DNA from 3 places in the Micromonospora sp. NPDC049301 genome. Region 2 is predicted to be linked to each of the others. Evidence: riboswitches for the same ligand, from Rfam matches in the RefSeq annotation. Region 2 holds a riboswitch; each other region holds the start of a gene.
What was found. A riboswitch is a leader RNA that binds a small molecule or an ion and turns the genes downstream of it on or off. The one in region 2 is predicted to bind S-adenosylmethionine.
Positions count from the first base shown of each region.

Region 1 (10,360 bases), on a different contig from region 2:
GAGGATGGCGATGTCGGCGAGCATGGCCTTGCGGCGGTCACCGAAGCCCGGCGCCTTGACGGCGACCGACTTGAAGGTGCCCCGCACCTTGTTGACGACCAGGGTGGCCAGAGCCTCGCCCTCGATGTCCTCGGCGATGATCAGCAGCGACTTGCCCGACTGCATGACCTTCTCCAGGATCGGGAGCAGGTCCTTGACCGACGAGATCTTGCTGTTGACGATCAGGAGGTAGGGGTCGTCGAAGACGGCCTCCATGCGCTCCGGGTCGGTCATGAAGTAGGCCGAGATGTAGCCCTTGTCGAAGCGCATACCCTCGGTGAGCTCCAGCTCCAGCCCGAAGGTGTTGCTCTCCTCGACGGTGATGACGCCTTCCTTGCCGACCTTGTCCATCGCCTCGGCGATGATCTCGCCGACGGTGCTGTCGCCAGCGGAGATGGAGGCGGTGGAGGCGATCTGCTCCTTGGTCTCGACGTCCTTGGCGAGCTTGGACAGCTCCTCCGAGACGCTCGCGACCGCGGCCTCGATGCCCCGCTTCAGGGCCATCGGGTTGGCGCCAGCGGCCACGTTGCGCAGGCCCTCGCGAACCAGGGCCTGGGCCAGGACGGTCGCCGTCGTCGTGCCGTCACCGGCAACGTCGTCGGTCTTCTTGGCGACCTCCTTGACCAGCTCAGCGCCGATCTTCTCGTACGGGTCCTCGAGCTCGATCTCCTTGGCGATGCTCACACCATCGTTGGTGATGGTGGGGGCACCCCACTTCTTCTCGAGCACGACGTTGCGGCCCTTCGGGCCGAGGGTCACCTTTACGGCGTCGGCGAGCTGGTTCATGCCCCGCTCGAGGCCGCGGCGCGCCTCTTCGTCGAACGCGATCATCTTGGCCATACGGCGTTGTCCTCCTGGACACTCACGGGCCACCCGAGATGTGCCCCGGATGGGCCGCCTGGTGTACGCACCTTGGGACGTCGCCACCTGGCGACGACGACGTCCTTCGGCCGGGCCGGATAGCCCGCGACGACCGGCCATGTGTCACCCCGGCGTCTCCGCGCCGGCGCGACCCTGGCCCCACCGTCCCGACCATTGGCACTCACGGTATGCGAGTGCCAATGACTTGTTTAGCACTCTCCCCTGCCGAGTGCAAGCACGACCGCCTCGGTCAGCCGAGTTCCGCAGCCAGTCCGGCAGCGTTCACCGGCCTCTCATGGGCACGCTGCTCGGCGTACGTCACCAGCAGCCCCACCAGTTGCGCGAGGTGGGCGGGGAGGGCCAGCACCGCGCTGACGGCGATCACCAGCACCACGCCGATCGCGGAACCCGGGGAGGCCAGCGGGTCGACCCCGAACGGGGCGCTGCCGACCCCCTCCAGCACGCTGGCGACCAGGGTGCCGACGATCACCGCGGCCGCCACCAGCGCCACCCGACCGAGCAACAGCCCCAGCCGGTCGTGGAACATCCGGAACGACCGGCCGATCGGGTTCTCCCGCTCGAAGAGGTAGACCGGCCCGACCATGCTGAGCGCGAAGGCGAGGTAGATGCCGGGCAGGACGCAGAAGCAGACGCCCAGGCCGATGATCACGCCGGTCAGCAGCGTCCAGCCCCAGAGCCCGAGCGCGCGACGCAGGCCGTAGCGCAGCGCCGGACCCAGGCTGACCGACTCACCGACCGCCTGGCGGGTGATCACCCAGGTGCCGGCGGCCCAGCCCACGGCCTGCACCAACCCGATCAGCAGACTGCCGCCGATCAGCACCAGGAACACGGTGGCCAGGTCGGTGAGGAACGTGTCCGGCAGCGCGGCCGACTCCCCGACGGCGGTCGTCTCCCACTTCGCGGTCGGGTCCAGCCCGAGCGAGAGCACCGACAGCACCGCCGCCGGCAGCACCTGGGTGAGCAGGAGGATGGGCAGCAGCAGTCTCCAGCCGCGCCGGACCGCGCCCACGCACCGCTCGAACCAGCCACTCAGCCCGGCGCCGGGCAGGGTGACCAGCCGATCGGCCGGATCGACCCCGGGCGGGTACCACCCGGTGCTCGGCGGCCCCGGGTACCAGAGCTGCCCACCGTACGGACCGGCACCGACCGGGTAGCCGCCGGTGGGCGGGAACACCCACCCCTGCGGGGGCGGGCCCGGTGGCGGCCCCCACGAGGGCGGCACGCTCGGGTCCCAGCCGGGGGGTGGCGTGCCCGGCGGAGGGCCTCCGGCCGTGGACACGGTCGGGTCCCAGCCCGGCGAGGTGGCCGGCGGCGGGCCCCAGGGGGACGGCGCGGTCGGGTCACCAGCGGGAGGCGGACCGGGCTCGGCCGGGTGCGGGCCGGACGGGTTGACGCCGCCCGAGTGCGGACCGGACGGGTCGGGCTGACCCGGGGGTGGGGCGGCCGGGGGCGGCTGGTCGGACATGAACCCTCCTCAGCGACGGCTGGAATGGTTCACGATCTTCCAGGGTCCGATCGTGTGGCGCAGCCCCGGCCCCTCAGGGCCTTACCGGCGGCCCACTCAGGCGATGACGCGCACCCGCTCCGCCTGCGGACCCTTCTGGCCCTGGGCGATCTCGAACTCCACCCGCTGACCGTCGTCGAGCGCCTTGTAGCCGTCCATCTCGATCGCCGAGAAGTGGACGAACACGTCCTGCCCGCCGTCGACGGCGATGAAGCCGTAGCCCTTTTCCGAGTTGAACCACTTGACGGTGCCCTGTGCCACGGTGCACTTCCTCACTCTGTGCGGCGTCGCCTGCCCCGGCGCACGGCACGGCCGACGCCTTCGGGCCACCGCTCCGGCGATCGATGACGGCCGCTGAAACGGGTGACCGAAATCGCACGCTACACGAGGAGTGACGGCCACGCACGACCACAAATCGGGCATATTCCGGAGCCGTGACGGGTACGGCGGCATCGCCATCCGTCGCTGTGATAGGCATGCCGCATGACGAGCGCGCCCGGCCGGGCTCACGGCAGCGCCGGCGCGCCCGAGCGGCGCGACGACACCGGGGCACCGACGCCGCGTGTCCCGATCCGGCGGGTACGCCCCGCGGACGCGGCCCGGATGCGGGCACTTCGGCTGGAGATGCTGGCCGACGCCCCGCTGGCCTTCCTGGAGACGATCGCCGACGCCGCCGCCCGGCCGCACGCCGAGTACGCCGCCCGGGTGGCGTACACCTCGCGTGGTGCGGAGACCGCCCAGTTCGTGGCGGATCCCGGCGGGCGGTTCGTCGGGCACGCCGGCGGCACGGTCGCGCCGCGCGAGGCCGGGCTGACCGTGATCTACGCCGTCTACGTCACGCCGGCCTGGCGGGGCAGCGGGTTGCTCGGCGAGCTGATCGACGAGGTGGCCGCCTGGTCGCGGGCCTGCGGCCGCCCGGAACTCCTCCTGGAGGTGGTGGTCGGCAACGACCGCGCCTACCGGGCCTACCAGCGACTGGGCTTCGTCGACACCGGCGTGCGCGTCCCCCACCCCACCATCCCGGCCCTGACCGAACTCCAGATGCGCAGACCAGCCTGAAACAGAAGAACGACCGCGCCGACCCGCCGCGCCGGTCATGGCCGCGCCGCGCCGGTGGCCATGATCGTGCTGCAACCAGGATCTAGTGGTAACCCACCAGCGGGAGGCCCCTACATCCTGGATCGAGCACGATCATGGGGTGGTGCGGCAGGGCTCCGGGCCGGACACGTGGACGACCACCGTGCCCACGGCGGGTTTCCGGGGCAGCCCGACCCGCGCAGGGATCAAGCCTGACCGCCCGGAGTGGGGCGGGCTGCCCCGGAAACCCCTAACCGCGACCAAGGATCAGACGTGCCGCCGCGACTGCACGATCCGGAACCGGTTGGCCACGTACGCCCCGTCGGTCAGCGCCGAGTTGGCCGCCGCGTTGGCGCCGCTGCCGTGGAAGTCCGAGAACGCCGCCGACTGGTTCACGAAGACCCCGCCGGTCAGGTTGCAGGACAGGTGCACCCCGACCTCGACGGCCACCGCCTCGGTCGCGTCCAGCACCGTCTCGTCGGTGGAGTAGACACCCGCGGTGAGGGCACCCTTCTCGCCGACCGTCCGGCGCAGCAGCTCCAGGCTGTGCGCCGTTGACTCGGTGGCGATGGCGAACGAGATCGGGCCGAACCACTCCCGGCCGTAGGTCTCCGCGTCGTGCGCGCCCAGCTTCACGATCGTCGGCGTACGCACCACCGCGTCGGCGTACGACGGGTGCGCCACGGCCCGGGACTCCAGCACCGGCTCGCCGACCTTGGTCACCTCGGCCAGCCGCTCCAGCACCCCGTCGTTGACGATGGCGCCGGTCAGCTCCACGCCCCGGGCCGGGTCGGCGGTCAGCTTGCCGACCGCCGCCGCGATCCCGCCGGCCACCTCGTCGAAGCTCTTGTGCCCCTGGTCGGTCTCGATGCCACCGGCCGGGATGAGGATGTTCTGGGAGGTGGTGCACATCTGGCCGCTGTACAGCGTCAACGTGAAGCCGAGGTTGCGGCACATGCCGGCGAAGTCGTCGGTGGAGTCGATCACCACCGTGTTCAGCCCGGCCTTCTCGGTGTAGACCGCCGCCTGCCGGGCGTGCGTCTCCAGCCAGTCGCCGTACTCGGTGGAGCCGGTGAAGTCGACGATCTTCACGGAGCGGTGCAGGGCCAGGTCGCTGGCGAGCTTCTCGCCGGGCGCCTCGGCCGCCAGCATGATCAGGTTCGGGTCGAAGCCCGCCTCGGCGAGCACCTCCCGGGCGTACTTCACGGTGATGGCCAGCGGCAGCACCGCGCGCGGGTGCGGCTTGACGATCACCGGGTTGCCGGTGACCAGCGAGGCGAACAGCCCCGGGTACGAGTTCCACGTCGGGAAGGTGTTGCAGCCGATCACGAGCCCCACACCGCGCGGCACCACGTGGAACGTCTTGGTCATCCGCAGGGGGTCGCCCTTGCCGGCGGCCTTCTCCCAGCCGGCCGTCCCCGGGTGCCGGGTCATCTCGGCGTACGCGTACGCCAGCGCCTCCAGCGCCCGGTCCAGCGCGTGCGCGCCGCCGGCCTGGAAGGCCATCACGAACGCCTGCCCGCTGGTGAACTGCACAGCGTTGGCCAGCTCGAAGATGTGCTTGTGCAGCCGGTCGAGGATCTCCAGGCAGACGCCCACCCGGGCCTGCGGGCCGGCGTCGCGCCACGCCGGCAGCGCGGCGGAGGCGGCGGTGACCAGCTCGTCGGCGCCGGCGTGCGGGTAGCGCACCGCCAGCTCCACCCCGAACGGGCTCGCCTCGGTGGCGACCCGGTCGCCGGTGCCCGGCTGGTCGAGCGGGAAGTCGCCGCCCAGGTACGCCTCGAAGGCGGCCTTACCGTCGGCGGCGGCGGTCTCGCCGTACACGCGGGGGCTGGGGGACTCGGGATAGGCGGACCAGTAGCCCCGCTCCGTGATCGCGGTCAGCGCACGGTTGAGGGTGTCGGCGTGCCTGTCGTACAGGGGATGCGGGGTCTCCGTCATGCCCGCCATCATGCCGCAGCCGTGTCCGGGAGCAGAAGCGCCAATGCCCGACAGCGCGGCAGGCCGGGTCAGAGGGTGAGCTGCCAGTTGTTCCAGGAGTCCACGGGGCGGAAGCCGAGCCGCTCGTTGATCGCCACCATGTAGCTGTTGCTGGCCGCGTTGAAGGTGTCGATGACGCGTACCGCCTGCTCGTGGGTGAGCAGGTGGTGCAGGTTTTCGATCTTGGCGAGCAGACCGAGCCGGCGCCCACGGTGGGCCGGGTCGACGATGGTGATCTGCTGGAACGCGTGCCAGTCGGCGGACGCGCCCACGTCCAGCAGGGTCCAGGCGACCAGCCGGCCGGACTCCTCGTGCCGCACGCCGAGGTGGTAGCGCCGCCGGCCCCGGGCGTCCAACGCCCGCTCGGTGCCCCGGACCCGCTCGGCGTCCACCTGCTCCGGTTCCCACTGCACGTCTCCCATGGGGGCGTCCATGAGCAGCCGGCCGTCCAGGTAGGCGACGTCGGCCACGTACTCCTGCGGGGTCGCCCCCTGCCAGCAGACCGACCGGTAACCCTCGGCGAGGGCGTGGGCCTCGGCCAGCGCCGCCCGCAGCGCCGTCCGGTCGATGGCGCCGACCTCCAGCCGGCGACGCACCTCGGCCAGCGCCGCCTGAGCCCCCGTCGCGGCGGCGAACGCGTCGCCCGCGCCCGATCGGGCCGCCCCGTCGGGCAGCGCCGAGACGGTCATCGCGACCACCCGCTTGCGTCCGTGCTCGCGCAGCAGGCGCACCCCGTACTCGTGCAGTGCCCGGCCGACGCCGCGCCGCCGCAGCTCGGGATGCACCACCAGCTCGACGGTGGCGTTGTCGGTGTTGTCCAGCTGCGGCAGGTCGAGCTGGAGGTAGCCGGCCGGCACGCCGTCCAGCCGGGCCAGCGCCCAGAGCGTGGCGGTGCCGGGCATCGGCGTGTGGAAGAACGCGTCGAAGCGCCGCCGGCAGAAGGGCGGGAAGTCCGGCAGGTCGGCGTCGTTGGCCGCCGCCCCGATTCGGTACGCCTCGTCGACCGCGGCCAGGTCGGCGCCGTCGAACGACGCGATGCTGATGCTCATGCCGCCGAGCGTGCACCCCGGAAAAGCGATCGGGCCAGCGAATTTGTCGCTGGCCCGATCGGACGTGGTCGGGAGGGACACTCGCACAACGCCTCCGGCGCTGGGTCGCAAGAACTTCAAAAGTCTCCGGCGAAATGCCCTCCCGCACGGAGCATCTTGCGCCGTCCGGTTCCTGCCGTCAAGTCCAGAGCGGCGGGTTTTCCACACTCACTGCTAAAAGCCAGTTACCCGGCGGATCGGCCCGATCCCCCATCCGGGCGATCCCCCCTCCCCCACCCGACCCATCCCGCGCCGGCTCCGGCGGCACCCGGCGGGGTTGATCATGAAGTTAGCGACGCCGACACCGGCGTGTCGCGCCGCTAACTTCATGATCAACGGGAGGGGAGCCCCGGGGGGTCAGGCCAGGAGGCCTGCGTCTCGGGCTGCTCGGAGGGAGGGCTTGATGTGGTGGGTCGGGCCGACCTGGTTGGCTACCGCGTCGATGGTCTTCAGGCCCTCGCCCGTGTTGAACACGACGGTTTCCGCCGTGGGGTCGAGCCGGCCGGACTCGACCAGCTTGCGCAGCACCGCCACGGTGACGCCGCCCGCGGTCTCGGCGAAGACCCCGGTGGTCCGTGCCAGCAGTCGGATGCCGGCGCGGATCTCGTCGTCGTCGGCGTACTCCATCCAGCCGTCGGTGCGGCGGACCGCCTCCAGCGCGTAGAGGCCGGCGGCCGGGTCGCCGATGTTGAGCGACTTGGCGATGCCGGTGGGCCGGACCGGGGTGATCGTGTCGGTGTCGGCGTGCAGGGCGGTGGCGATCGGTTTGCAGCCGGCCGACTGGGCGCCGAAGACCTTCCAGCCGCCGGCCGGCGCCTCGACCAGACCGATCTCGACCAGCTCGGAGAACGCCTTGTCAATCTTGGTGAGCAGCTCGCCGCTGGCCATCGGGATGACCACCTGGGCCGGGATCCGCCAGCCGAGCTGCTCGGCCACCTCGTACCCGAGCGTCTTGGAGCCCTCGGCGTAGTACGGCCGGACGTTGACGTTGACGAACGCCGTGTCCTCGAACTCGTCGGTCTCCACCAGCTCGCCGCAGAGCCGGTTCACATCGTCGTACGAGCCGTCGATGGCGACCAGCTCACCGCCGTAGACGGCAGTGGTGATGACCTTGCCCTGCTCCAGGTCACTGGGGATGAAGACCACCGAGGGCACCCCGGCGCGGGCCGCGTGCGCGGCCACCGAGTTGGCCAGGTTGCCGGTGGAGGCACAGGCGAACCGGGTGAAGCCGAGCGCCCGGGCGGCGGTGAGCGCCACCGAGACGACCCGGTCCTTGAACGAGTGGGTCGGGTTGGCGCTGTCGTCCTTGACCCACAGCGGCGCGGTGATGCCCAGCTCGGCGGCGAGGTTGGGGGCCGCCACCAGCGGGGTGAGCCCCGGGTCGAGGGTGACCCGGGTGGCCGGATCCTGACCGGCGGGCAGCAGCGCGGCGTACCGCCAGATGCTGTTCGGGCCGGCCTCGATCTGCTCGCGGGTGACCGTGGCCAGGGCCGCGGCGTCGTAGTCCACCTCCAGCGGGCCGAAACACTCGTAACAGGCGTGCTGTGCGGCGAGCGGGTAGCGGGCCGAACAGGCACGGCAGACCAGGGCGCGGGCGGGGCTGGCGGAGGTGTCGATGCCGGAGGCGGCGAGCGTCGACGTCATGTCGAGTCCTCTCATCTTTCCCCGCATCGCACGGTGCGGCGGGGACGGAATTGGCACCTGCCCCGCGGGGCGCTCAGCGGTGAGCGCGCGGGGTGGTTGCCGGGGCGTCGTCGGGCCGTATCCCTCAGCCCCTCTGGATGAGGTATGCAGTTGTGCCGTCGAGTCTAGGCAACGTCGGACGTCGCCTCCACCACGGATCCCAGGGAGTGGGTCAGCGGGCGGCCACCGCCGCCGGGTCGACTACCGCGACCGGGTCCGTCACCGCGCCCGGCCCGGGCACCGACGGAACCCGCGTCCGGGCCCGGGTGACGAGGTTCGCGGCGACCAGGGCGGCGATGGTGATCGCGGCCCCGACCACCTCGACCGGCGCCGGCCGGTAGCCGCGCGCGATCTGCACCGCGAAGGTGGTCACCGGGACCAGGTTCATGAACAGCGCGGCGTTGGCGGCACCGAGCCGCTGCACGCCGGTGTTCCAGGCCAGCACCGCGACAACGGCGCCCAGGATCACGGCGTACGCCAACTGCGGGGCGACCGCCACGAGGTCGGCGGCGGCCGGCGCGTGCTGCCAGCCGATGCCGTCGGCGAGCACGCTCGCGGCGAGCATGGCGGCCGTGCCGGCGAGCGCGGTCAGGGTGGTGTAACGCAGCGGCGACCAGTCGCCGAACCGGCTGGCGCCGTGGGTGTAGATGGCCCAGCCGAGCACGGCACCGACCATCATCAGACCGCCGAGACCGAACTGACCGAGCCCGTGCAGGCTCCCGTGGGTGATCACCAGGCCGACACCGAGCAGCGCCACCAGGGAGAGGGCCAGCAGGAGTGGCTTCGGGCGTACGCCGTCGCGGGCCCAGCGGACCAGCTGGGTGATGACCGGGGTGGTCGCCACGAACAGGGCGACCTGCTGCGGTGCGGCGTGCTCGAGTGCCAGGTTGGTGAGGACGTTGAAGCCGGCGAAGCCGACGACGCCGAGCACCGCCACCTCGACCGCTCGGCGGCCGAGCCGTAGCGCGCCGGCACCCTCGCGGAGCAGCAGGATGCCGACCAGGATGACGGCGGCCAGCAGGTAGCGGGCGGTGGTCAGGTTGAGCGGGTCGACCCGGGTCAGCGCGCTGGCCAGGATCGGGAACATCACTCCCCAGCTGAGCACGGCGAGCAACGGGTACGAGGCGGCGCGGGAACGCATCGGCGGCTCCAATGTTCGAGTATCGTCGAACCAACGTCACCGACCCTAGGAGGATGTTCGACGATTGTCGAACAAGGGTTACACTGGTCACATGGAGCCGCACGAACCCGACCTGGCCGCCGTACCGGTCACCGCCGTGCTGGCCGCACTCGCCGACGACGTGCGGCTGCAGATCGTGCGGGCACTCGCCGAAGGCGGCGAGTACCCCTGCGGCAGCTTCGAGTTCGGCGTCTCCAAGGCGACCCGCAGTCACCACCTGAAGGTGCTGCGCGAGGCCGGCCTGACCCGCACCCGGGCCGCCGGCACCAGCCGCTACGTCCGGCTCCGCCGCGACGAACTGGACCGGCTCTACCCCGGCCTGCTGAACGCCGTCCTCAGCCCCCGCACCCCAGCCTGACCCGGCCATTCGTGTGCGGTCGAGCTCAATCGTCTGCGACATCGCCAGGGACCGGAGCGACGCTCCGACCCGCCACGCCACCGTGCTCGCATGATCCACACACCAGACGATCTCGCGTAACCAGGCGGGCGATGTCCCGGACGATTCAGCTCCGAAGGAGCACCGGGAGCCGTGCCGAACGGCAGCGGGGCGCCGACGTGGGCAATGATCGGCGGGTGACTTCTCGGGGCACGGCAGTACGGCGACGGATCAGCGTGGCGGTCGGGACGGCTCTCCTGCTCGGCGCATGCGCTCCCGCCGACCATCGGGGCCAGGCCGGGGACGGCACGAGCCCGCTGCCCGGGCGCACAGCCGCGTCCAGCCCGACGCCGTCGGCGGGCACCGACCCGATGGCCGGGTGCCCGAAGTCCGGCGTGCGGATCCGCGCGACCGGGTCGGACGCCGCGATGGGGCTGCGCGCCCTCGGCCTGGAACTGGTCAACTGCGGCGACCGCCCCTACCAGCTCAACGGGTACCCGGTGCTGCGCGTGCTGGACGAGCAGCGCAAGCCGATCATCCTGCGGGTGGTC
Region 1 covers NZ_JBFAQO010000008.1:287,472-297,831, reverse strand. Annotated here, with positions in the region: gene groL (chaperonin GroEL) at 1-879, opposite strand, end outside; gene AB0K07_RS24365 (hypothetical protein) at 1,151-2,386, opposite strand; gene AB0K07_RS24360 (cold-shock protein) at 2,483-2,686, opposite strand; gene AB0K07_RS24355 (GNAT family N-acetyltransferase) at 3,029-3,484, shown strand; gene paaN (phenylacetic acid degradation protein PaaN) at 3,770-5,443, opposite strand; gene AB0K07_RS24345 (GNAT family N-acetyltransferase) at 5,512-6,531, opposite strand; gene thrC (threonine synthase) at 6,928-8,214, opposite strand; SAM riboswitch class I at 8,223-8,358, opposite strand; gene AB0K07_RS24335 (DMT family transporter) at 8,426-9,394, opposite strand; gene AB0K07_RS24330 (metalloregulator ArsR/SmtB family transcription factor) at 9,486-9,791, shown strand; gene AB0K07_RS24325 (DUF4232 domain-containing protein) at 10,007-10,360, shown strand, end outside.
Region 1: it holds a riboswitch for S-adenosylmethionine, as region 2 does, so the genes downstream of both, thrC (threonine synthase) here and AB0K07_RS08575 (ABC transporter substrate-binding protein) in region 2, are expected to answer to the same signal.

Region 2 (10,360 bases):
CGACACTGAGTATCCAGCGGGACAGGAAGCGGGTGTCGAACGAGAAGAGCCCCACCGGAGTGCCCGGGTCCTCCGCCACGTCGCCCCGCCCGTCGCTGATCGCGAAGGCGTTCCCGGCGATCACGTGCACCCCTTCCCGGCTCACCGGCGCCCCTCTCGCCCGGCCATCGCGGCCCGACCGAGCTCGCGCGGATGCCGGGCACCGGCCGGCCCGGGAAAGATGCGCCGCAGCAGCATCAGCAGCTGGAGTTTGCCCTGCACGCTCAGCTCGTTGCGCAGCAGCGCCGCCGCCACGTGGGTCTCCCCGCGCGCCAACCGGTCGAGGGCCGCCGGAGCGGCGCGGATGACCAGATCCGCGTCGTCGCCCGACTGGGTCACCCGCACGTGCTGGTCGGCGATGGTCAGGTACCAGTGCTCGGTGTGGCCGTCCTCCCGCGCGTCCAGCCGCATGGTCCCAGCGGTCGTCTCCGGCAGGTCGGCACGCCGGCCGGAGCCCAGCTGTCGCAGATATTCCCCCACCGTCGCGCCCATCACGTCCCCTCCCCCCACTTGCCCTGAGGATGGCCCGCGACGGGGTGAGACCGGCTCACCCGAACGGGGTGACGCCGGGTGCCCGGGGGCCCGACGGACGCGGCCGGTCAGCCGGCCCCGATGAGCCCGCGCACGTAGCCGGCCTGGCCGACGTGTTGCAGGTCGTCCTCGGCGACGCTGACCAGCCGGACGCCGAGGGTGACCGGCGGGTCCCACGCCTCGTCCACCACGCGGTCCAGGTCCGCCGGCCGCAGCCCGGCGAGGAACTGGCGGGTGCGCCCCGAGACCGCCTGGTAGTAGTCGATCAGGGCCTGCGCGCTCTCCGGCCGCACGGCGGCGACCTGGGCGGGCGAGTGACCGTAACCGGTGTCGTGCGGGTCGGCGGTGAGCCCGAACCGCCGCGCCCAGTCGCCGCTCACCCAGACCTGCTCGGTGTCGAGCACGTCGGCCACGTGGTCGTCCTGGATCCGGGTCAGATGCCAGACCAGCCAGCCGATCGTGTTGGCTCCCGGGCCGGGTGCCCAGCGCAGCTGCTCCGGGCTGAGGCCGTCGACCGCCGCGCGGACGAGGTCGGGCAGCCGGTCGTACGCCTCCGTCAGCAGGTCACTCACGTCCACGGGCCACGCCTCCTGGTCTGTTTCCGTTCAGGTACCGCCGAGACCGGCGGGCAAACCTCTGCCGTTACGGTGATCACGTGGTCGCCGCGGTGGAGCTGTATCTGGACCCGGACGCCACCCGACGCATCCGGGTGCTCTGGGACGCGCTGGAGGCCGAGGGCGTGCAGAGCATGCGGTCGCTGCTGGAACAGCGCCACCGCCCGCACGTCTCGCTCGCCGTGGCGCCCCGCCTCGACCCCGAGCAGGTCGCCGCGGCGCTGCGCGGCACGGTGGTGGCGGCGCCGCTGCGCCTCGACTTCCAGCATGCCGGGCAGTTCGTCGGCCGGGTGCTCTGGCTCGGCCCGACGGTCACCCCGGAGCTGCTGGCCCACCACCGGCTGGTGCACGACCGGCTCGCCGCCGGCGGCATCAGCCTGGTCGAGCACTACCAGCCGGGCCGCTGGGTGCCACACTGCACGCTCTCGATGCGGGTGCCGAACGCGCTGATGGCCGCCGCGGTGCGCCGCTGCCTGGAGGTGCTGCCGGTGACCGCGACCGTGGTCGGCGCGGCGCTCACCGACCACGCCCGCGGCATCGCCCACCCACTGTCCTGACCCGCCGCCGAGTCGTTGACAGTCGGGAAACCGAAAACAAGGGGTGCGGACGAGGCTGGGCGTGGGATGGTGCGAGATGGCTGCTGTACCGGTGGCGACCCGCCCACCCGCGGGTTGCCCGGCCGGAGGCGCGGGCGCACGCCGCGCGGCCCCGGGGCGGCTTCGACGAGGAGAGGCAGTGCCCATGCAGGCTCAGCGCAGGCCACCGCGTACGGAGCGGAGCCAGACCCGGGACGACCGGACCGGCGGCGGCATGACCGGAGCGGCCACGCCCCTGACCATCTGGGCCGCTGCCGTGCTGCTCGGCCGGATCGGCGCCGGCGAGGACGACAGCGAGGACGAGCGGCACATCCTGCGCGGCATCGAGTGACCCTCGGGCGTCCGGTCAGAGCCAGCCGCGCCGCTTGAAGATCAGGTAGAGGCTGCCGCAGACCAGGGCCATCAGCAGGAGCGCGAACAGGTAGCCGTAGCGCCAGTTCAGCTCCGGCATGTGTACGAAGTTCATTCCGTACACCGTGCCGATCAGCGTGGGTGCGAACAGGATGGCCGCCCAGGAGGAGACCTTCTTCAGCTCCTCGTTCTGCGCGTAACTGGCCGCGGTGAGGGTGCGCATCTCCTCGTTCTGCTGCTGCGAGACGAGAGTGGCATTGACGGTGAGGATGTTCTGCAGCAGGTGCCGGAAGCCGTCCACCCGCTCCACCACCTGGGTGAGGTGGTCGGTCACGTCCCGCAGGTAGCGGCGCAGCTCCTCGTCCGTGCCGTAGCTGCCGGCGCCGACCGCCAGCGCGTCGAGCACGGTGAGCAGCGGGCGGGCGGCCCGCTGGAACTGGATGACCTCGCGGCTGAGCCCGTAGATGCGCCGGCTGGCGTTCGGGTCGCCGCCGAAGACCTCGGTCTCGATCTCGTCGATGTCGTTCTCCAACCCGGCCACCACCGGCGCGTAGCCGTCGACCACCTGGTCGAGGATCGCGTACAGGACCGCCTCCGGGCCCTGGGCGAGCATCTGCGCGTCGGTCTCCATCCGCCGCCGCACCGCGGCCAGGTCCGGCGCCTCACCGTGCCGGACGGTGATCACGAAGCCGGGCCCGATGAACAGGTGCAGCTCGGAGAACTCGACCTCTTCCCGCTGGTCGTCGTAGCGGGCCGCGCGCAGCACCACGAAGAGCGTGTGTCCGTACCGTTCCAGCTTGGGCCGCTGGTGGGCGTTGATCGCGTCCTCCACCGCCAGGTCGTGCAGCCGGAACTCCCGGGCCAGCGACGTGATCTGGTCGATGTCGGGCCGGTACAACCCGATCCAGGCCATCGCGCCGTCCTGCTCCTGCAGGCAGCGGTACGTCTCGGCGAGGCCGGCCGGCGACGCGAACCGGTGCCCCCGGATGTAGACGGCGCTGTCGACCAGGCCGTCGCTGGGCGGTGCGGCCGGCTCGGTGCGCGGCGTCGCGCCGACGCGGACCTCGTGCTCGTCGAGCCGGCGGCCGAAGCCACCGCCCGGGCGGAAACGACGGCCGCCGACCATGACCCGCTCCCTCCCGCACGCACCGTCCGGCGGCTGCCCGAACCACGCGGACCGTTCGGGGCGGGACGCCGGAGGGCCCTGCTTCCCCGGTGCCCACGGCCCGAAACCCGCTGACGCGCCGGCTGCCGGGGCACCCGGGCCGGGCGGGTTCCCCGCACCGGCGGACGGGCCCGGGCCCGCTGACGGATACTCGCGGTGACCGTGGGCGGATGACGGGGGAAGCGCCGATGGAGGTCGACAGGCGCACCGGCCGCCGGACCGGTCGGCTGCAGGCGTGGCTGTTCGACGGCGGCTCCGAGCAGACGGTGCAGCAGCACGGGCCGCACGGACGCCCGCCGGAGCGTCGGCACCACCCGTGGTGGAAGGTGATGTGCCTGACCGGCGTCGACTACTTCTCGACGCTCGGCTACCAGCCGGGCATCGCGGCCCTGGCCGCCGGCGCGCTGTCCCCGGTGGCGACCCTGGTGCTGGTGCTGGTGACGCTGCTGGGCGCGCTGCCGGTCTACCGCCGGGTGGCGGTGGAGAGCCCGCACGGCGAGGGTTCCATCGCGATGCTGGTACGCCTGCTGAGCTACTGGCCGGGCAAGCTGTTCGTGCTGGTGCTGCTCGGTTTCGCGGCCACCGACTTCATCATCACCATCACCCTCTCCGCGGCCGACGCGACCGCGCACATCGATGAGAACCCGTTCCTGCCCAGCGCGCTCCAGGGACACAAGGTCCTGCTCACGCTGCTGTTGGTGGCGCTGCTGGGCGCGGTGTTCCTCAAGGGGTTCGGCGAGGCCATCGGGATCGCCGTCGTCCTGGTCGCGATCTACCTGACACTGAACGCGGTGGTGATCGTCAACGCGTTGTGGCGGGTGGTCACCCACCCGAGCGCGGTCACGGACTGGACCACCGCACTGACCACCGGCCACGGCGATCCCCTGCTGGTGATCGGGCTGTCGCTGCTGGTGTTCCCGAAGCTGGCGCTGGGCCTGTCCGGCTTCGAGACCGGGGTGGCGGTGATGCCGCACATCCGCGGGGACCGGCAGGACTCCGAGGACCGACCGCTGGGCCGCATCCGCGGCGCCCGCCGGCTGCTCACCACCGCCGCCGTGATCATGAGTGTCTTCCTGGTCACCAGCAGCGTGGCCACCACCGTCCTGATCCCGCCGGAGGCGTTCCAGCCGGGCGGGCCGGCGAACGGCCGGGCGCTCGCCTACCTGGCACACGAGTACCTCGGCGAGGTGTTCGGCACGGTCTACGACCTGTCCACCATCGGCATCCTCTGGTTCGCGGGCGCCTCCGCGATGGCCGGGCTGCTCAACCTCGTACCCCGCTACCTGCCCCGCTACGGCATGGCGCCGGCCTGGGCCCGGGCCGTCCGGCCGCTGGTCCTCGTCTTCACCACGGTGGCGTTCCTGATCACGGTCGTCTTCGAGGCGAGCGTGGACGCGCAGGGCGGCGCGTACGCCACCGGGGTCCTGGTCTTGATCACCTCGGCGGCGACGGCGGTGACCCTCGCGGCGCGGCGGCGGCGCCAGCGAGGCCGGACCATCGCGTTCGGGACGATCGCGGTCGCCTTCGTCTACACCACCGCGGCGAACGTGGTGGAACGTCCCGACGGCGTGAAGATCGCGGCCTGCTTCATCGGTGGGATGATTCTGGTGTCGGCGCTGTCCCGGCTGGTGCGGGCCTTCGAGCTGCGGGTCGACCGGGTGGACCTGGACCCCGAGGCCATCCGGCTGATCGAGGAGTGTGGCGGGCGCCGTATCCGCCTCATCGCCCACGAGCCGGCCACCGGGGACCGCGCCGAGTACCGCGCCAAGCTCGCCCAGACCGTCGCGGACAACGACTTCCCGGCCGACAGCGCCGTGATCTTCGTGGAGGTGACGGTCACCGACCCGTCGGACTTCGAGACCGAGCTGGCGGTGCGCGGCAGCGTGGAGCACGACCGGTACCCGGTGTTCAGACTTACCAGCTCCGCGGTGCCCAGCGCGTTGGCCGCCCTGCTGCTGGAGATCCGCGACCGGGCCGGGCGGTGCCCGCACATCTACTTCGAGTGGACCGAGGGCAATCCGGGCGGAAACTTCCTGCGCTACCTGGCCTTCGGCCAGGGCGAGATCGCCCCCGTCACCCGCGAGATCCTGCGCCGCCAGGAGCCCGACCGGCGCCACCGGCCGCACGTGCACGCCGGGTGACCTGCCGGCCGGATGCCCGTCGCGCACGGTGAGCGTGGTCATAACGACTGGACGATCCGCCGCACCGGCCTGCTAGCCTCGTCCCAGGTCATGAGCGCCAGCGCGAAGCCCCGGCTCGCTGGCCGGCAACCCTCCTCCGCGGTGGGGTGCCCCGGGTGAAGACCAGGCACCGGCACGACGTCGGTGCAAGCGTGGCCTGGCACCCAGGTCAGCACAGACCTGGGAGAACCATGCGAATCCTCCGCACCACCCCATCGGCCGACGCCGCGGATTCCCGCACTGGCTGGCCACCACCGGCACTGACCCGCCGGCGGCACGTGGACATGATGCGGGTCTGCAGCGCCGCCTGTCGCGGCCGCGCCGCGCACTAGCGCACCCCTTTCCCGAACCCACCCCAGCGGTACGCCCCACCGGGCGCACCGTCGGCGGCGTACGCCTGTGCCCGCCGCCGCGCAACCTTCGGAGACACCAGTGCGATTCCTTCCTGCCCTGACCCGGGCCGCCGCCCTCGGCGCGGCCACGATCCTGGCCGCCACCGCGCTCACCGCCTGCGGCGACGACACCTCGTCCGACGCCGCCGGCAACCCGTACGGCCTGGCGCAGCCGGGCGTGCTGCGCACCGGCACGCTGACCGACGCACCGCCGAACGTGTACCTCAAGGACGGCAAGTTCACCGGCTTCGACAACGACCTGCTGACCGCGGTGGCCGGCAAGCTCGGCCTGAAGGTCGAGTTCGTCGGCACCGACTTCTCCGCGCTGCTCTCCCAGGTCAACAACCGCAAGTTCGACGTCGGCAGCTCCTCGATCACCATTACCGAGGCGCGGAAGAAGACCGTCGACTTCGGCAACGGCTACGACTTCGGCTACTTCGGCCTCGACGTGCCGGCCGGCTCGCCGATCACCCGCTTCGATCAGCTCGCCGGGAAGCGGGTCGTGGTGGTGCAGGGCACCGTCCAGGACGACTACGCCACCGGCGAGCAGCTCAACCCGGTCCGGGTGCCGGACTACAACGGCGCGATCAACCAGCTGAAGGCGGGCACCGCCGACGCGTGGATCGCCCCGGCCGAGATCGGCGAGAAGTCGGCCGCCGACAGCAACGGCAAGATCACCGTGGCGGCCAAGCAGCTCAGCCCGGCACCGACCGCGTACGCCGTCGCCAAGGGCAGCGACAAGCTGCGCGAGGCGCTGAACAAGGGCCTCGACGAGGTCATCGCGGACGGCACCTGGAGCCGGTTGCAGGCGCAGTACTACCCGGGCCGGCCGGTCCCGGCGGACTTCAAGCCCGGCAGCGGCACGGTGCCGGTGCCGTCGGCGTCGGCCGCGTCCTGAGGCACGACCGGTGACGAGCGAGCAGGGCGGTAGGAGAGGCGACCGATGGATCCGTTGAGCACCCTGTGGGAGACCTTCTTCGACTGGGACGCGATGCGCGAGGCACTACCCGAGATGCTGACCGTCGGGTTGCCGAACACGCTGATCCTGGCGGTCTCCGCCGCCCTGCTCGGCTCGGTGCTGGGCCTGCTGCTGGCCGTCGCCGGCATTTCCCGCAGCCGGTGGCTGCGCTGGCCGGCGCGGGTCTACACCGACGTGTTCCGGGGGCTGCCGGCCGCCGCGACGATCCTGCTGATCGGCGTCGGGCTCGCGCCGCTGGGCATGCAGGTGTGGGGCCCCGACCCCTACCCGCTGGGCATCCTGGCGCTGTCGCTGATCGCGGCGGCGTACATCGGGGAGATCTTCCGCTCCGGCATCCAGTCGGTGGAGGCCGCGCAGTTGGAGGGCGCCCGGGCGCTCGGCTTCTCCTGGGGCGACGCGATGCGGCTGGTGATCGTCCCGCAGGGCATCCGGCGGGTGCTGCCGGCCTGGGTGAACCAGCTCATCGCGCTGATCAAGGACTCCAGCCTCGTCTACTTCCTCGGCCTGGTGGCCAGCCAGCGGGAGCTGTTCCGGATCGGACAGGACTACGCGGCCACCACCGGCAACGAGTCCGCGCTGCTGCTGGCCGGGCTCTGCTACCTGGCGCTGACCGTGCCTCTGACGCACGCGGTCAACTGGATCGACCGGCGGCTGCGCCACGGCCGGCCGGCCACCGGCCCGGCCGACGAGGACGAGGACGACACCGAGCCGGCGCTGTCCGGCGCGACGGAAGGGGACCGGCGATGACCGTCAGCACGACCACCTCGGTCAGCCTCGACGTACGCGACGTGCACCTCGCCTTCGGACCGAACCGGGTGCTGCGCGGCGTCGACCTGATCGTGCCGCGCGGCGCGACGGCCTGCGTGATCGGGCCGTCCGGGTCGGGCAAGTCCACCCTGCTGCGCACCATCAACCGGCTGATCGAGCCGGACCAGGGCGACGTGCTGCTGGACGGGCGCAGCGTGCTGGGCGACGACCCGGACGCGTTACGGCAGCGGGTGGGCATGGTCTTCCAGCAGTTCAACCTCTTCCCGCACATGAGCGTGCTGCGCAACGTCACCCTGGCGCTGCGCCGCCTGCGCAAGCTCGGCGAGGACGAGGCGGAGGCGGTCGCGCGGGCCCAGTTGGAGCTGGTCGGGCTGGCCGGCAAGGCCGACTCCCGGCCGGCGCAGCTCTCCGGCGGTCAGCAGCAACGGGTGGCGATCGCCCGGGCGCTGGCGCTGCGGCCGGAGGTGATGCTCTTCGACGAGGCCACCTCCGCACTCGACCCGGAGCTGGTCAAGGGGGTGCTCGGGGTGATGGCCGACCTGTCCGCCGGCGGCATGACCATGGTGGTGGTCACCCACGAGATGGGCTTCGCCCGGCAGGTCGCCGACACCGTCGCCTTCATGGACCGGGGCGTGGTGCTGGAGGCCGGCCCACCGGAGGCCATCTTCGAGCGGGCCGAGCATCCCCGGCTACGCCGTTTCCTCGCCCAGGTGCTCTGAACCGTCCTTCCCTCGCGTCAGGAGGCCTGGCGGCGCAGGTGCGCGGCGAACGCCTTCAGGTCGCCGAGCAGCACCAGGATGGCGTTGCGGTACGCGACCGACGCCCACAGGTGCAGCTCCTCGTCGTCCAGCCCGCCGAACGCCAGCGACAACGCCTTGCGCCGACGCCGGTCGAGCACCTTGTGCGGGCGGGCGAGCAGGTCGCCCTCGCGGCGCAGGGCCTGCAGGTAGGCGGCCACCGCCTCCTGGTAGTGCCGGCCGGCGACCCGCTCCAGCAGGGTGAACTCGAAGACGTTCAACGCCGCCTCGGACTCCCAGTAGGCCTCGTTGCGCTCCGGCGCGCCTGCGACGTGCCGGCCCATCGCGTGCCGGGCCTCGTAGAGCAGCAACACGCCCCGGCCGGTAGTGCTCAGCGGCCGGCGGGGCGCCGGCAGCCGCAGCGTGCGTACGGGCGCCGCGCCGGTCAGGTCCACCGCGCCGGCGTACGAGGGCATCCGCTGCGCTCCCGGGCCCGGCTCCGGCACCAGGCAGGCCCGCTCCTGATAGGCCAACGGGCCGTCGGTGGGCAGCGCGCGCACCGCCGCGGCGTGCAGCTCGGCCAGCGGCCGGTCGTCCGTCGTCCGGCCCGGTGGGAGGGTGAGGACAAGACCGTTGACGCCGGGCACCGGCACGCCCAGCACGCAGGAGTTGCGCAGGAACGCCCAGGTCGCGGCGGCCTCGCGGACGCCGCTCGCGACGGCCTGCGCGTCGGCCCGCCAGTCCCGGGCGATGCGCAGCCGCTGCTGGAGGTCCGCCGTCGCGGCGGCGTCGTGCGGGTACATCTCCCGCAGCGCCCGGGGCAGCGACCCGAGACGCAGGTCCAGCGGGTCGCCGCTCGGTGCGGGCACCGCGTGCCGCGGGCAGTCGGCGTCGGTGTGCGGGTCGCCGGTGACCGCATGGCAGTCGCCGAGCCAGCTCGCCCCGGGCTGGCCGGTCGGGCGGGCGAACGCCAGGTGGGGCAGCTGCCCGGTGCGCAGCACCGTCTCGTACTGCGGTCGGGTACGCGCGGTCCGCATCAGGTCCAGTGGCAGCACGGGTGCCAGCGCCAGCACCGCCTCGACGATGGTGCAGTGCGGGCAGGCCGGGCCGCTGGAGTCGCGCACGCGGTAGCGGCGCAGATGGTCGACGCCGGGCTGCTCCCACTGCACGCCGATGACGCCGTCGCCCTGTGCCATCAGGTAGAGGAACTCGGTCGCGCCGCGCTCGCGGGTGACCGAGGCCAGCTCGTCGAGGAATTCCCGCTCGGTGACCACCCGCAGGTCGGCCTCTGTCGCCCCGGTTGTCATGGACACACCCCCCAAGGGACCGAACGCATCGACCGGCGCCGAACCGTTCCACCGTACCGGGCGGCGCAGCGACCAGAGCCGCACGCGCGGCACGGCAACTGTCACGAATCCGTCGGTCCGCCGTGGCTCGGCCGCCGGTCCGGCTCGTCCCGGACACGCCGCACCGGGGGTCGGGCGAGCGCGGTCAGTCGGTGGAGCCGCGGCCCAGCAGGCGGATCTCCTCGTTGTCCAGCGCTTCCTGAAGCTCACGCAGCACGATGTCGTCGATCTCCCGGCTGTCGCGCAACCGGGTGACCTCCCGCCGTTTGTGCTCGAGGACCTTGAGGCGCAGTTTGCGTTCCAGGCGGCGATCCTCGGCGGTACGTCCACCGCCCTCGTCGACGTCCTCCAGGTGCCGCTGATACTCGGCCTTCATCCGGCGCACCACCTCGTCCCCGGCGCCGATCTCGGCGGCGAACTGGGGCAGCGCGGCCAGGCCGACCTCAGTGGCCCGCAGCCGTGCCTGCCGCAGCTCGTCGGCGCGCTCGGGGTCGCCGACCAGCCCCGCCCAGCGCACCACCACCGGCAGGGTGGTGCCCTGGAGAAGCATGATCAGCACGATCACCAGCGCGGTGACGAAGATGATCAGATCGCGTTCGGCCACCGGTTGACCGGAGACGGTCGTCGTCGGGACCGCCAGGGCGGCGGCGAGCGAGACGGCA
Region 2 covers NZ_JBFAQO010000002.1:516,056-526,415, reverse strand. Annotated here, with positions in the region: gene AB0K07_RS08610 (glycogen debranching N-terminal domain-containing protein) at 1-145, opposite strand, end outside; gene AB0K07_RS08605 (SCP2 sterol-binding domain-containing protein) at 142-531, opposite strand; gene AB0K07_RS08600 (DUF664 domain-containing protein) at 639-1,148, opposite strand; gene AB0K07_RS08595 (2'-5' RNA ligase family protein) at 1,226-1,741, shown strand; gene AB0K07_RS08590 (hypothetical protein) at 1,920-2,111, shown strand; gene corA (magnesium/cobalt transporter CorA) at 2,127-3,257, opposite strand; gene AB0K07_RS08580 (amino acid transporter) at 3,467-5,437, shown strand; SAM riboswitch class IV at 5,524-5,635, shown strand; gene AB0K07_RS08575 (ABC transporter substrate-binding protein) at 5,909-6,766, shown strand; gene AB0K07_RS08570 (amino acid ABC transporter permease) at 6,812-7,594, shown strand; gene AB0K07_RS08565 (amino acid ABC transporter ATP-binding protein) at 7,591-8,334, shown strand; gene AB0K07_RS08560 (hypothetical protein) at 8,352-9,659, opposite strand; gene AB0K07_RS08555 (Na+/H+ antiporter) at 9,844-10,360, opposite strand, start outside.

Region 3 (10,360 bases), on a different contig from region 2:
GTCCAGCAAGCTGATCCACGGTGGCCTGCGCTACCTGGAGCAGCTGGAGTTCCATCTGGTCCACGAGGCGCTCACCGAGCGCGGCCTGCTGGCCACCCGCCTCGCGCCGCACCTGGTCCGCCCGGTGCCGTTCCTGGTGCCGCTGCCGGCCGGCACGGGCCTGCGGGGTCTGCCCGCCCGGATCTTCCGCCGTTCCTACTACGGCGCCGGCGTGGCCACCTACGACGCCTTCGCCGGGGTCTTCGGCGGTGGCCGGGGCATGCCGCTGCACCGGCACCTGACCCGCGAGGGCGCCCGGCGGATCTTCCCGAGCCTGCGCGCCGACGCGCTGGCCGGAGCGATCCGCTACTACGACGGGCAGGTCGACGACGCCCGGCTGGTGGTCACCCTGGCCCGCACCGCGGCCAGCCTCGGTGCCACGGTGGTGAGCAGCGCCCGCGCGGTCGGCCTGATCCGGCAGGCGCGCGAGGTCACCGGCGTCCGCGTCCGGGACCTGGAGGCGCCGGCCGGCTCTCCGGACGCCGAGTTCGAGGTGCAGGCCCGCACCGTCATCGCCGCCACGGGCGTGTGGAGCGACGACATGTCCCGGATGCTCAACGACGTGGGCCTGCGACCGGGGATCCGGGTGCGCGCCTCCAAGGGGGTGCACCTGGTGGTGCCCCGCTCGGCGATCACCGGTGAGACCGGGCTCATCCTGCGCACGGCGACCTCGGTGCTCTTCGTCATCCCCTGGGGCGGGCACTGGATCATCGGCACCACCGACACCGACTGGCGACTCGACCGGTCCCACCCGGCGGCCTCGGCCAGCGACATCGACTACCTGTTGCAGCAGGTCAACGCCGTGCTGGACCGGCCGCTGACCACCGCCGACATCGAGGGCGTCTACGCCGGGCTGCGGCCGCTGCTGGCCGGTGAGGCCGACTCCACCTCGAAGCTCTCCCGCGAGCACGCGGTCTTCGAGCCGATGCTCGGGCTGCTGCTGGTCGCCGGTGGCAAGTACACGACGTACCGGGTCATGGCCTCCGACGTGGTGGACCGGGCCGCCCGCCGGCTGGGCGGCGCCCGCCCGTCGCGTACCGCCGACCTGCCGCTGCTCGGCGCGGACGGGTACCCGGCCATGTGGCGGGACCGGGCCGACCTGGCCCGGCGGCACGGCGTACCGGTGGGCGTGCTGGAGCACCTGCTGGAGAGGTACGGCACCCTCACCCTGGATCTGCTCGCGCTGATCGAGGCCGACCCGCTGCTCGCCTCCCCGCTCGCCGGCGCCCCGGAGTACCTGGCCGCGGAGGTCGCCTACGCCGCACGCGCCGAGGGCGCGCTGCACCTGGAGGACGTGCTGACCCGGCGGACCCGGATCTCCTTCGAGACGAGCCACCGGGGGCTGGAGTCGGCGGAGCACGCCGCCGAGCTGATGGGCGCGGTGCTCGGCTGGGACGCGGCGACCCGGGCCCGCGAGGTCGAGCACTACCGCGCCCGGGTGGAGGCGGAACGGCAGTCTCAGCTGATGCCCGACGACGCGGCGGCGGACGCGGCCCGGCTGGGCGCCCCGGATGTACGGGGCTACGCGGCCGATCGGGGAGACGACGATCAGGCGGAGCTGCGTCCGTCCGCTCGGTGACGAAAAGAAACGTTACCGAAGGGTAACCATCGATACCGGCCCGGTTGGTGGTTTCGGCTGCTATCTACGGTGGGGTAGGTTTCCGCGCGTGCTTTCCCGCGCGCGCACCCGCCTGCTCATTCCGCTTCTCGCCACGACGCTCGCCGCCGCCCTCACCGGATGCTCGCTGTTCGACGGCGACACCCGGAACCCACCGGCGGCACAACCGCAGGTCGGTGCGGCAGCCGGCGGGCCGGCCCCCGAGATCCCGACGACCGTCGCCGCGGGTCAGGTCAGCCTCCTGCAGCGGCTCGGCGCCGACGGCCCGCTACGCACGCTGAGCGTCGAGCGGGACGGCACCTGGCAGTGCCTCGACTGCGCCGGCGACGGGGTCACCTCCCGGGGCACGCTCGCCCCGGAGCAGACCGAACGGCTCCAGGTGCTGCTCGCCGACCCGAGACTGCCCGGGGAGACCGATCAGGTCCGGCAGTACCGCGTCACCTGCATCGACGCGCTGACCTCCAGCCTGCTCACCTCCGCCGGGCTGATCACCTCGCAGGACTGCCCGGGCGAGGAGCGCCCGCCGGTCGCCGGGGAGATCCTGCTGCTGCTCACCCAGGCGACCCCGGCCGAGGTCGTCGGCTGATCCCCGCACGGGGCGCCCGGTCCCCGGTCAGAGCACCTTGCCGGGGTTGAGCAGGCCGGCCGGGTCCAGCGCCGACTTGATCGCCTGGTGCACCCGGACCCCGACCGGGCCGATCTCCCGAGCCAACCAGTCGCGTTTGAGCAACCCCACCCCGTGCTCGCCGGTGCAGGTGCCACCCAGGTCCAGGCCGAGCCGCATGATTTCGTCGAAGGCCCGCCGACCCCGCTCCACGCTCGCCGGGTCGGCCCGGTCGACCACGATGTTCGGGTGCATGTTGCCGTCCCCGGCGTGCCCCACCACGCCGATCGGCACGTCGCAGTCCGCCGCGATCCGGGCCACGCCGTCCAGCAGCGCGGCGAGCGAACCGCGCGGCACCGCCACGTCGTCGATCACCAGACCGCCGTTGCCGCCCGGGTACGCGTCGGCGGCGAACTTCTCCATGGCCGGGTGGGCGAGCCGCCGGGCCTGCAACAGCGCCGCCGCCTCCACCGCGTCGGTGGCCGCGTAGACCTCGTCGGCGCCGGCCGCCTCGCACACCTCGGCCAGGCCGGCCAGGTCGTCGGCGGCCCGGCTGCCGGTGTCCGCGGCGGCCAGCAGCAGGGCCTGCGCGTCCGTCCGCAGCCCCATCGGCTGGTACGCCTCGATCGCCCGCAGGTGCGTCTGGTCGAGCAGCTCCAGCAGGCTGGGGGTGAGCCCCCGGGCGGCGATCTCGGCCACCGCCGTGCCGGCCGCCGCGGTGGACGGGAAGACCGCCACCAGGGTCAGCGAGTCGGCCGGGGCGGGCCGAAGCGCCACGGTCACCTCGGTGATCACGCCGAGGGTGCCCTCCGAGCCGACGAAGAGCCGGGTCAGGTCGTAGCCGGCCACTCCCTTGGCGGTACGCCGGCCGGTGCGCAGCACCTCGCCGGAGGCGAGCACCACCTCCAGGCCGAGCACGTACTCGGTGGTGACGCCGTACTTGACGCAGCACATGCCCCCGGCGTTGGTGGCCACGTTGCCGCCGATGGTGGACGACTCCCAGGAGCCGGGGTCCGGCGGATACCACAGCCCCTGCTTGGCGACCGCCGCGGCCAGCGTCGCGTTGACCACCCCGGGCTGGACCACCGCGATCCGGCTCACCGGGTCGATCTCCCGGATCTCGTCCATCGCGACGGTGCTCAACACCACCGCGCCGTCCACCGCGTTCGCCGCGCCGGCCAGCCCGGTCCGCGCGCCCTGCGGCACCACCGGTACGCCGTGCCGCGCCGCCGCCCGCACCACCGCCACCACCTGCTCGGTGCTGCGCGGGCGGGTCACCACGAGCGGGGTGCCGGCGGCGCACAGGTCGGCCTCGTCCCGCTCGTGCATGCGCAGCAGGTCCGGGTCGGTGAGCACGGCGTTCTCGCCCAGCGCGGCGCGTAGGTCGTCGATGAGTGGAGTGGGGGCCATGCAGCTGAGGCTAGGTCGCCGGCCGCCGATCATCAACATGATCGACTGGGCGGGCTAGCTTGGGCGCCATGCTCTACCTGGACCGGCCTGCCTGGCCGTGGCGCGGTCGGCTCTGGTCGCATCTGATCAGCGACGTCTCGTATGCCGAGCTGCACGCCTTCGCCGAGGCGCTCGGCGCGCCCCGGCGCGGTTTCGACCGGGACCACTACGACATCCCGGCCGACCGGTTCGCGGCGGCGGTGTGGCTCGGGGCCCGGGTGGTGCCGAGCCGCGAGCTGGTCCGGTTGCTCCGCGACGCCGGCCTGCGCCGCCCGAAGCACCTCGTCAGTCCGAGTCGGCCGGGGGACCGCTGAGCGTGGCCAGCTCGCGGCGCAGGTTGGCCCGGGCCGGCTGCTCCCACCGGCTCGCCAGCGGCGGCAGCCGGAACAGCGCGGGCAGCGCCAGCAGGCCGGTGAGCACCGCGGCCCGCCCGGCCCGGAAGGCCGGCTCCGGCACGTGCGCGTACTCCCGCCGGACGGCACCCGCGTAGCGGTCGTACGCGGCCGGCGGCGCGGCCAGCACCGCCAGGTCCGCGTCGCAGAGCAGGGCGCCGTCCGGATCGCCCGGCGCCACCGCGTGCCCGGCGGTGAGCAGCACCAGCCGCCGCACCTCGGCCACCGCGGGCGCCGGCACGCCGAGCCCGGTGAGCACGCTCCCGGCCAGCGTGGCACTGTCGCGTTCGTTGGCGTCGCCCGCCGCCCGCGGGTCGTACACCGCGTCGTGGCACCAGGCCGCCAGCCGGACCAGGTCGGCCCGGTCGGCCAGCCCGGCGTGCCGGTCCACCACGTCGAGCACGGCGGTCAGGTGGGCCACCGTGTGGTAGTGCCGGTGCGGCTCCCGCCAGCGGGCGAGCAGGTGCTCCCCGGCCCGCGTCGAGCCCGCGCCGGCCTTCGCCCCGGCGCCCCGGGCCGCCGCCCGCCACCGGTCCAGCAGATCGGCCACCGCCCGAGTCTGCCGCATCCGGCCGTCGCGGCGCGGATCGGGAGGATTCAGCAGGCCCGCCATGGGTAGTCGCGCCCATGGCCGTGGCCCGGGACAAGCGAGCTCCGCTGGTGCGGCGTACCGCGCTGCGTGAAGGGTTGATGGACGTCGACCGCGCACGGATCGCCGAGGCCACCGAGGAACTGCGGCACCGCGGCCGGGCCACCCTGCACGACCGGCTGCACCGGGTGCGGATGGCCGGGGGGCTGGCGGTGCAGGCCGGGCTCGCCGCCGGGCTGGCGTACTTCATCTCGCACCGCGTGCTCGGAAACCCGCAGCCGGTCTTCGCGCCGATCTCCGCGGTCGGCACCCTGGCGGCGTCCGTCGGCCAGCGGTTCCGCCGGACCGTGGAGCTGATCATCGGGGTGGGGATCGGGGTCGCCATCGGCGACCTGCTGATCTACCTGCTGGGCACCGGGGCGTGGCAGCTCGGCCTGGTGGTCACGGTGGCGATCCTGCTCACCATCTTCGCCGGGGCCAGCGTGGCCATCGTCATCCAGGCGGCGGCCACGGCGGTGCTGATCGTCACGCTGAGCCCGTCCACGCAGAACCTGGAGATCCCGCGCTTCGTCGACGCGTTCCTCGGCGGTGGGATCGCGCTGCTGGTCACGGCGGTGCTGCTGCCGCTGAACCCGCTCCGGGTGCTCAACCGCGCCGCCCGGCCGGCGTTGGACCTGCTCGCCGCCCAGCTCGACGCCACCGCCGACGGGTTGCGCAACCGGGACCGCACCCTCATCCAGCAGGCGCTGGAGCGGCTGCGCAACAACAAGGAGGAGCTGGCCACGCTGGCCGAGGCGATCCAGGGGGCGAAGGAGACCGCCACCCTCTCCCCGGCCCGCTGGCACCGGCGCGACGAGCTGACCCACTACGCGGAGGCGGCCGACCCGATCGACCGGGCGATGCGCAACAGCGGCACGCTGATCCGCCGTTCGGTCACGCTGGTCGAGGACGAGGAGCCGGTGCCGGATCCGATGCCGGACGCGGTCAACCACCTCGCCGAGTCGGTCCGGCTGCTCAAGCACGAGTTCGCCGTCGGCGAGGAGCCACAGAAGGCCCGGGAACGGTCGCTGCGGGCGGTCAGCGAGGCCGGTCGGGCGTACGCCGCCGGGGTCGGCTTCTCGGGCAGCGTGGTGATCGCCCAGATCCGGACCACGGCGAGCGACCTGCTGGTGGCCTCCGGGATCGATCAGGAGGAGGCGAACCGCTGTATCCGCTCCACCTTCGGGGAGCAGGAGCGGCCGATCGGCGAACCGGCCGAGCCGAGCGAGGCGCCGAAACCCCCCACCGCCCCGCCGATCGGCTGACCGGGGCCGCTATCCGCTGGACGGCCCGGCTCAGCCCAGCCTGGCGAGCGCGGCGAGCAGCCGGTCCACCTGTGCGGCGGTGCTGCCCAGGCCGATGCTGGCGCGCAGCGCGGTGGGCGGCAGATCCCGCCGGCCGGTGCGCCCCGCGGCCTCGGCGAGCAGCCGCCGGGCCAGCGGGTGGGCGCAGAACAGCCCGTCCCGTACGCCGATCCGGTGGTCGGCGGCGAGCCGGGCCGCCACCTCGGCCGAGTCCCACCCGGCGACCACGAACGAGACGATGCCGACGCGGGGCGTGTCCGGGCCGAAGGTGCGCAGCTCCACCACGTGCGGCAGGGCGGCGATGCCGGTCCGCAGCCGGGCCAGCAGCGCCTGCTCGCTGGCGGCCAGCGCGGCCCGGTCCGCCCCGGCCAGCGCCGCGCACACCGCGGCCAGCGCCACCGCGCCCAGCAGGTTCGGGGTGCCACCCTCGTGCCGTGCCGGGCCGGTCGCCCAGGTCACGTCGTGGGTCGCCGGCCCGACGTGGCTGGTGGCGCCGCCACCGGCCAGGTACGGCGGGGCGGCGTCCAGCCAGTCCGCCCGGCCGACCAGCACGCCGGCGCCGAACGGCGCGTACAGCTTGTGGCCGGAGACGGCCAGGTAGTCCACGTCGAGCGCGAGCAGCTCGACCGGGACGTGCGGGGCGAGCTGTGCGGCGTCGACGACGATCCGCGCGCCGTGCCGGTGTGCCACCCGGGCCAGCTCGGCCACCGGCCAGAGTTCGCCGGTCACGTTGCTCGCACCGGTCACCGCGACCAGCACCGGCAGCGCCGGGTTGCTGTCCCGGCGCAGCTCGGTCAGGGCGGCGGCGAGGGCGCGTACCGCCCCGGCTGGATCGGTCGGCACCGGCAGCCGTACCGAGCCGCGCGGCCAGGGCAGCAGGTTGGCGTGGTGCTCGCCGGCGAAGGTGACCACCGTCGTGCCGGCGGGCACCGCCCGCGCCAGCAGGTTGAGCGCGTCCGTGGTGTTGCGGGTGAAGATCACGTGGTCGTCGGAGCGGGCGCCGACGAAGTCGCCCACCGTCTGCCGCGCCCGCTCGTAGGCCAGCGTGCAGCGCCGGGACAGCGCTCCCGCGCCGCGGTGCACGCTCGCGTACCAGGGCAGCAGCTCGGCCACCGCGTCGGCCGCAGCCCGCGCGCACGGTGCGCTGGCCGCGTAGTCCAGGTTGATCTGACCCGGCACGCCGAGCACGTCGAGCGGCCGCGACGGGGCCGGCGCGGGCGTCGCGCCGGGCAGGGTGGGCAGCGAGGGTACGAGGGTGACGGACACGCCGGAACCTCCGGGGTCAGGGACCCCGGGTGCGATGTCGGGACGGGGTCCGCGCTTGCCCAGCACGCCGATCGGGCTGGGCCCGGTCATCACCCGGGGCACCCCACCGCGAACTCGACGAGGGTTGCCGGCCAGCAAGCCGGGGCTTGACGCTGGCGCTCGTGACCTGCCGGCAGCATAGCGGCTGCGGATGCGCCCGGACCAGCCGGCGGCGGATGGCTACGCTGACCACATGGCCGACACCCCGTCCGGTGCACCCCTGCCGTCGCCGCCCGCGCCCGCAGCCCCGCCCGCGGGCGAGGCACCCCGGATGCCGCTGCGCCGACTGGGTTGGCGGCGGTTCCTGGTGCTGGCCGGGGTGGTGCTGTTCATCGCCGCGTGCGCGGTGTTCATGGTCTTCACGCTCGGCCAGTCGCTCGGCGTGCGGGCGCTGCTGATCGGGGTGGTCGCCGCCATCCTGCCGGTGCCGGTGCTGGTCGCCTGCTTCCTCTGGCTGGACCGGTACGAGCCGGAGCCGCTGAAGTATCTGATCTTCTGTTTCGCCTGGGGGGCCTTCGTCTCCACCGCCGCCTCGCTCACCGTGAACGAGTTCGCCGCCGCGCGGTTCTCCGACTGGGGGCTGCCGGCGGCGCTCACCGGAGTGCTGGTGGCGCCGTTCATCGAGGAGCTGACCAAGGCCCTCGGGCCGATCCTGCTGCTGGTGTTCCGCCGCCGGGAGTGGTCCGGGATCACCGACGGCCTGGTCTACTGCGGTCTCTCCGCGGTCGGCTTCGCCATGGTGGAGAACATCCTCTACCTGGGCGGGTACGGCTACGCGACCGGCGCCGACCGGTACGGTCCGGCCACGGGCACCCAGCAGGTCATCGCCATCTTCATCGTCCGGATCCTGCTGTTCGGGTTCGCGCATCCCCTCTTCACCTCGATGACCGGTGTGGGGCTCGGTGTCGCGGCCCGTACCGCCGACCGGCGCGTGCGCGTGCTCGCCCCGGTCGCCGGTCTGCTGCTGGCGATGATGCTGCACGGCACCTGGAACCTGCTGCCGACGCTCACCCAGGCCACCGGCGAGGCACTGATCATGCTGTACGGCTTCCTGGGCCTGATGGTGCCGATCTTCTTCGGCATGGTGGGGCTGGCGGTGTGGCTGCGCGCGTGGGAGGGGCGGCTGACCGAGCGGACGTTGCCGGACTACGTGCGCGCCGGCTGGCTGAGCCCGCCCGAGGTGGCCGCGCTGAGCAGCCTCGGCCGCCGGCATGCGGCCCGCAGCTGGGCGCGCCGGGTGGCCGGGGACGCCGGGGTGCGGGCGATGCGTGGCTACCAGTTCGCCGCCACACGGCTGGCCCTGCTGCGCGACGGGTCGCTGCGCGGCCTGGACCGCAAGCCCGCCGACCGGGAGCGGACGGCCCGCGAGGAGCGGGAGCTGCTGGAGGCGATCACCGCGTACCGGTCGTTCTTCGTGGGGCGGGACCCGCAGGCCCCGGCGGGAGTCTGGGACGGCGGCCGCTACCACCTGCGCTTCCCGGACGGCTCGCAGCGTCCGGTGTCCGCCCCGGAGGAGCCGGTGGTGCCGATCCCGGTGGTGCTGGCCGCGCCGCCGCCCCCGGTGGGACACGCCCCGCCCGGCTGGTACGGCCCTCGGCCGCCGGCGCCCTGGCCACCAGGTCAGCACTGACGGTCGGCGGGCGCTCAGGTCATCAGGGTGGTGAGGAAGTCACCGAGGCCCTGGGCCATGGCCATCAGCGCGGCACCGATCGCCTTGAACATCTGCGCGGCGCCGTCCGGCCGGAACGCCATGAAGTAGATCAGGAACGCGACGCTGCCCCAGGCCAGCAGCTTCTTCACGAATACCGGCATCGTCCCTCCCCAGGGCCACGGTCGCCGGATGGCTTCCCTTCGTGCGGCCCGGCAAACGGCGCGCGGCGGGGCCTGGTGGCCGGGGGAGGTGCGTCAGAGGTAGAGGCCGGTGGAGTCGTTCTCGATCCGCTCGGCGGCCACGGCGTGTACGTCGCGCTCCCGCAGCAGCACGTAGCCGCGGCCGTGCAGCTCGACCTCGGAGCGGTCGTCCGGGTCGAACAGCACCCGGTCACCGGAGACGATGGCGCGGACGTTCGGCCCCACTCCGACGGCGGTGGCCCAGGCGAGGCGCTTGCCGACCGCCGCGGTCGCCGGGATGACGATGCCGGCGGTGGAGCGCCGCTCACCCTCGCTGCCCTCCATCCGCACCAGCACACGATCGTGCAGCAGGCGGATCGGCAGGCCGTTGTCGAGATCCTGGTCGGCGGTCACGCCGCAGACGCTACCGGGTCGCCGGCGGCCGAGCCGACGGTGGTTACGCCAGAGGCGGTCGGGGCAATGTGTGGCGGAACTGCCCTATGGTGTCGGGAGCGGACGTAAGCTGTCCGACCTGTCGCTGTGGGCGGACCGGTTTCTGCCAGGAGGTGCGCTTGAGCCGCTTCGAGCGGGTACGCGGGCGGCTCCGCCGCGCCTACCAGTCGTCACGGGAGTCGGTACGCGCCGATCAGAGCGCGTCGAGCGACAGCCCGGAGTCGCCCCTGGTGGCCTCACCCGCCGCGCCGGGGCCGGCCGCGCCGCCGTCGGCCACGGTGGTCGGCGCGCCACCCCCGGCGGACGTGCACATTTCGACCACCAGCCGGGACGACGCCGACGTCCCGCACGGGCTGCGGATCGCCGCCGCCTGGTGCTGGCGGCTGATCGTGATCGGCGTGGTGGCCTGGGCGCTGCTCCGGATCGTCGGCACCATCAAGATCGTGATCATCCCGCTGGCCGTCGCGCTGCTGCTCTCGGCGCTGCTCGCACCGGCGGTGGGCTGGCTGCTGCGCGCTCGACTGCCCCGGTCGCTGGCGACGGCGGTGGTGCTGGTCGGCGGCCTGGCCGGGGTGATCGGCACGCTGACCCTGGTGGTGAACGAGTTCATCCAGGGGGTGCCGGAGCTGAGCGAGAAGTCCTCGCAGGGCGTCCGGCAGATCCAGAACTGGCTGAAGACGGGCCCGCTGCACCTCTCCGACACCCAGCTCGACCGCTACATCGAGGAGGCGCAGGGCT
Region 3 covers NZ_JBFAQO010000008.1:302,703-313,062, forward strand. Annotated here, with positions in the region: gene AB0K07_RS24390 (glycerol-3-phosphate dehydrogenase/oxidase) at 1-1,618, shown strand, start outside; gene AB0K07_RS24395 (hypothetical protein) at 1,707-2,243, shown strand; gene AB0K07_RS24400 (FAD-linked oxidase C-terminal domain-containing protein) at 2,271-3,671, opposite strand; gene AB0K07_RS24405 (DUF4031 domain-containing protein) at 3,740-4,024, shown strand; gene AB0K07_RS24410 (metal-dependent phosphohydrolase) at 3,996-4,652, opposite strand; gene AB0K07_RS24415 (FUSC family protein) at 4,793-5,995, shown strand; gene AB0K07_RS24420 (aminotransferase class V-fold PLP-dependent enzyme) at 6,026-7,300, opposite strand; SAM riboswitch class IV at 7,347-7,467, opposite strand; gene AB0K07_RS24425 (PrsW family intramembrane metalloprotease) at 7,491-8,969, shown strand; gene AB0K07_RS24430 (hypothetical protein) at 8,984-9,151, opposite strand; gene AB0K07_RS24435 (co-chaperone GroES) at 9,245-9,583, opposite strand; gene AB0K07_RS24440 (AI-2E family transporter) at 9,742-10,360, shown strand, end outside.
Region 3: it holds a riboswitch for S-adenosylmethionine, as region 2 does, so the genes downstream of both, AB0K07_RS24420 (aminotransferase class V-fold PLP-dependent enzyme) here and AB0K07_RS08575 (ABC transporter substrate-binding protein) in region 2, are expected to answer to the same signal.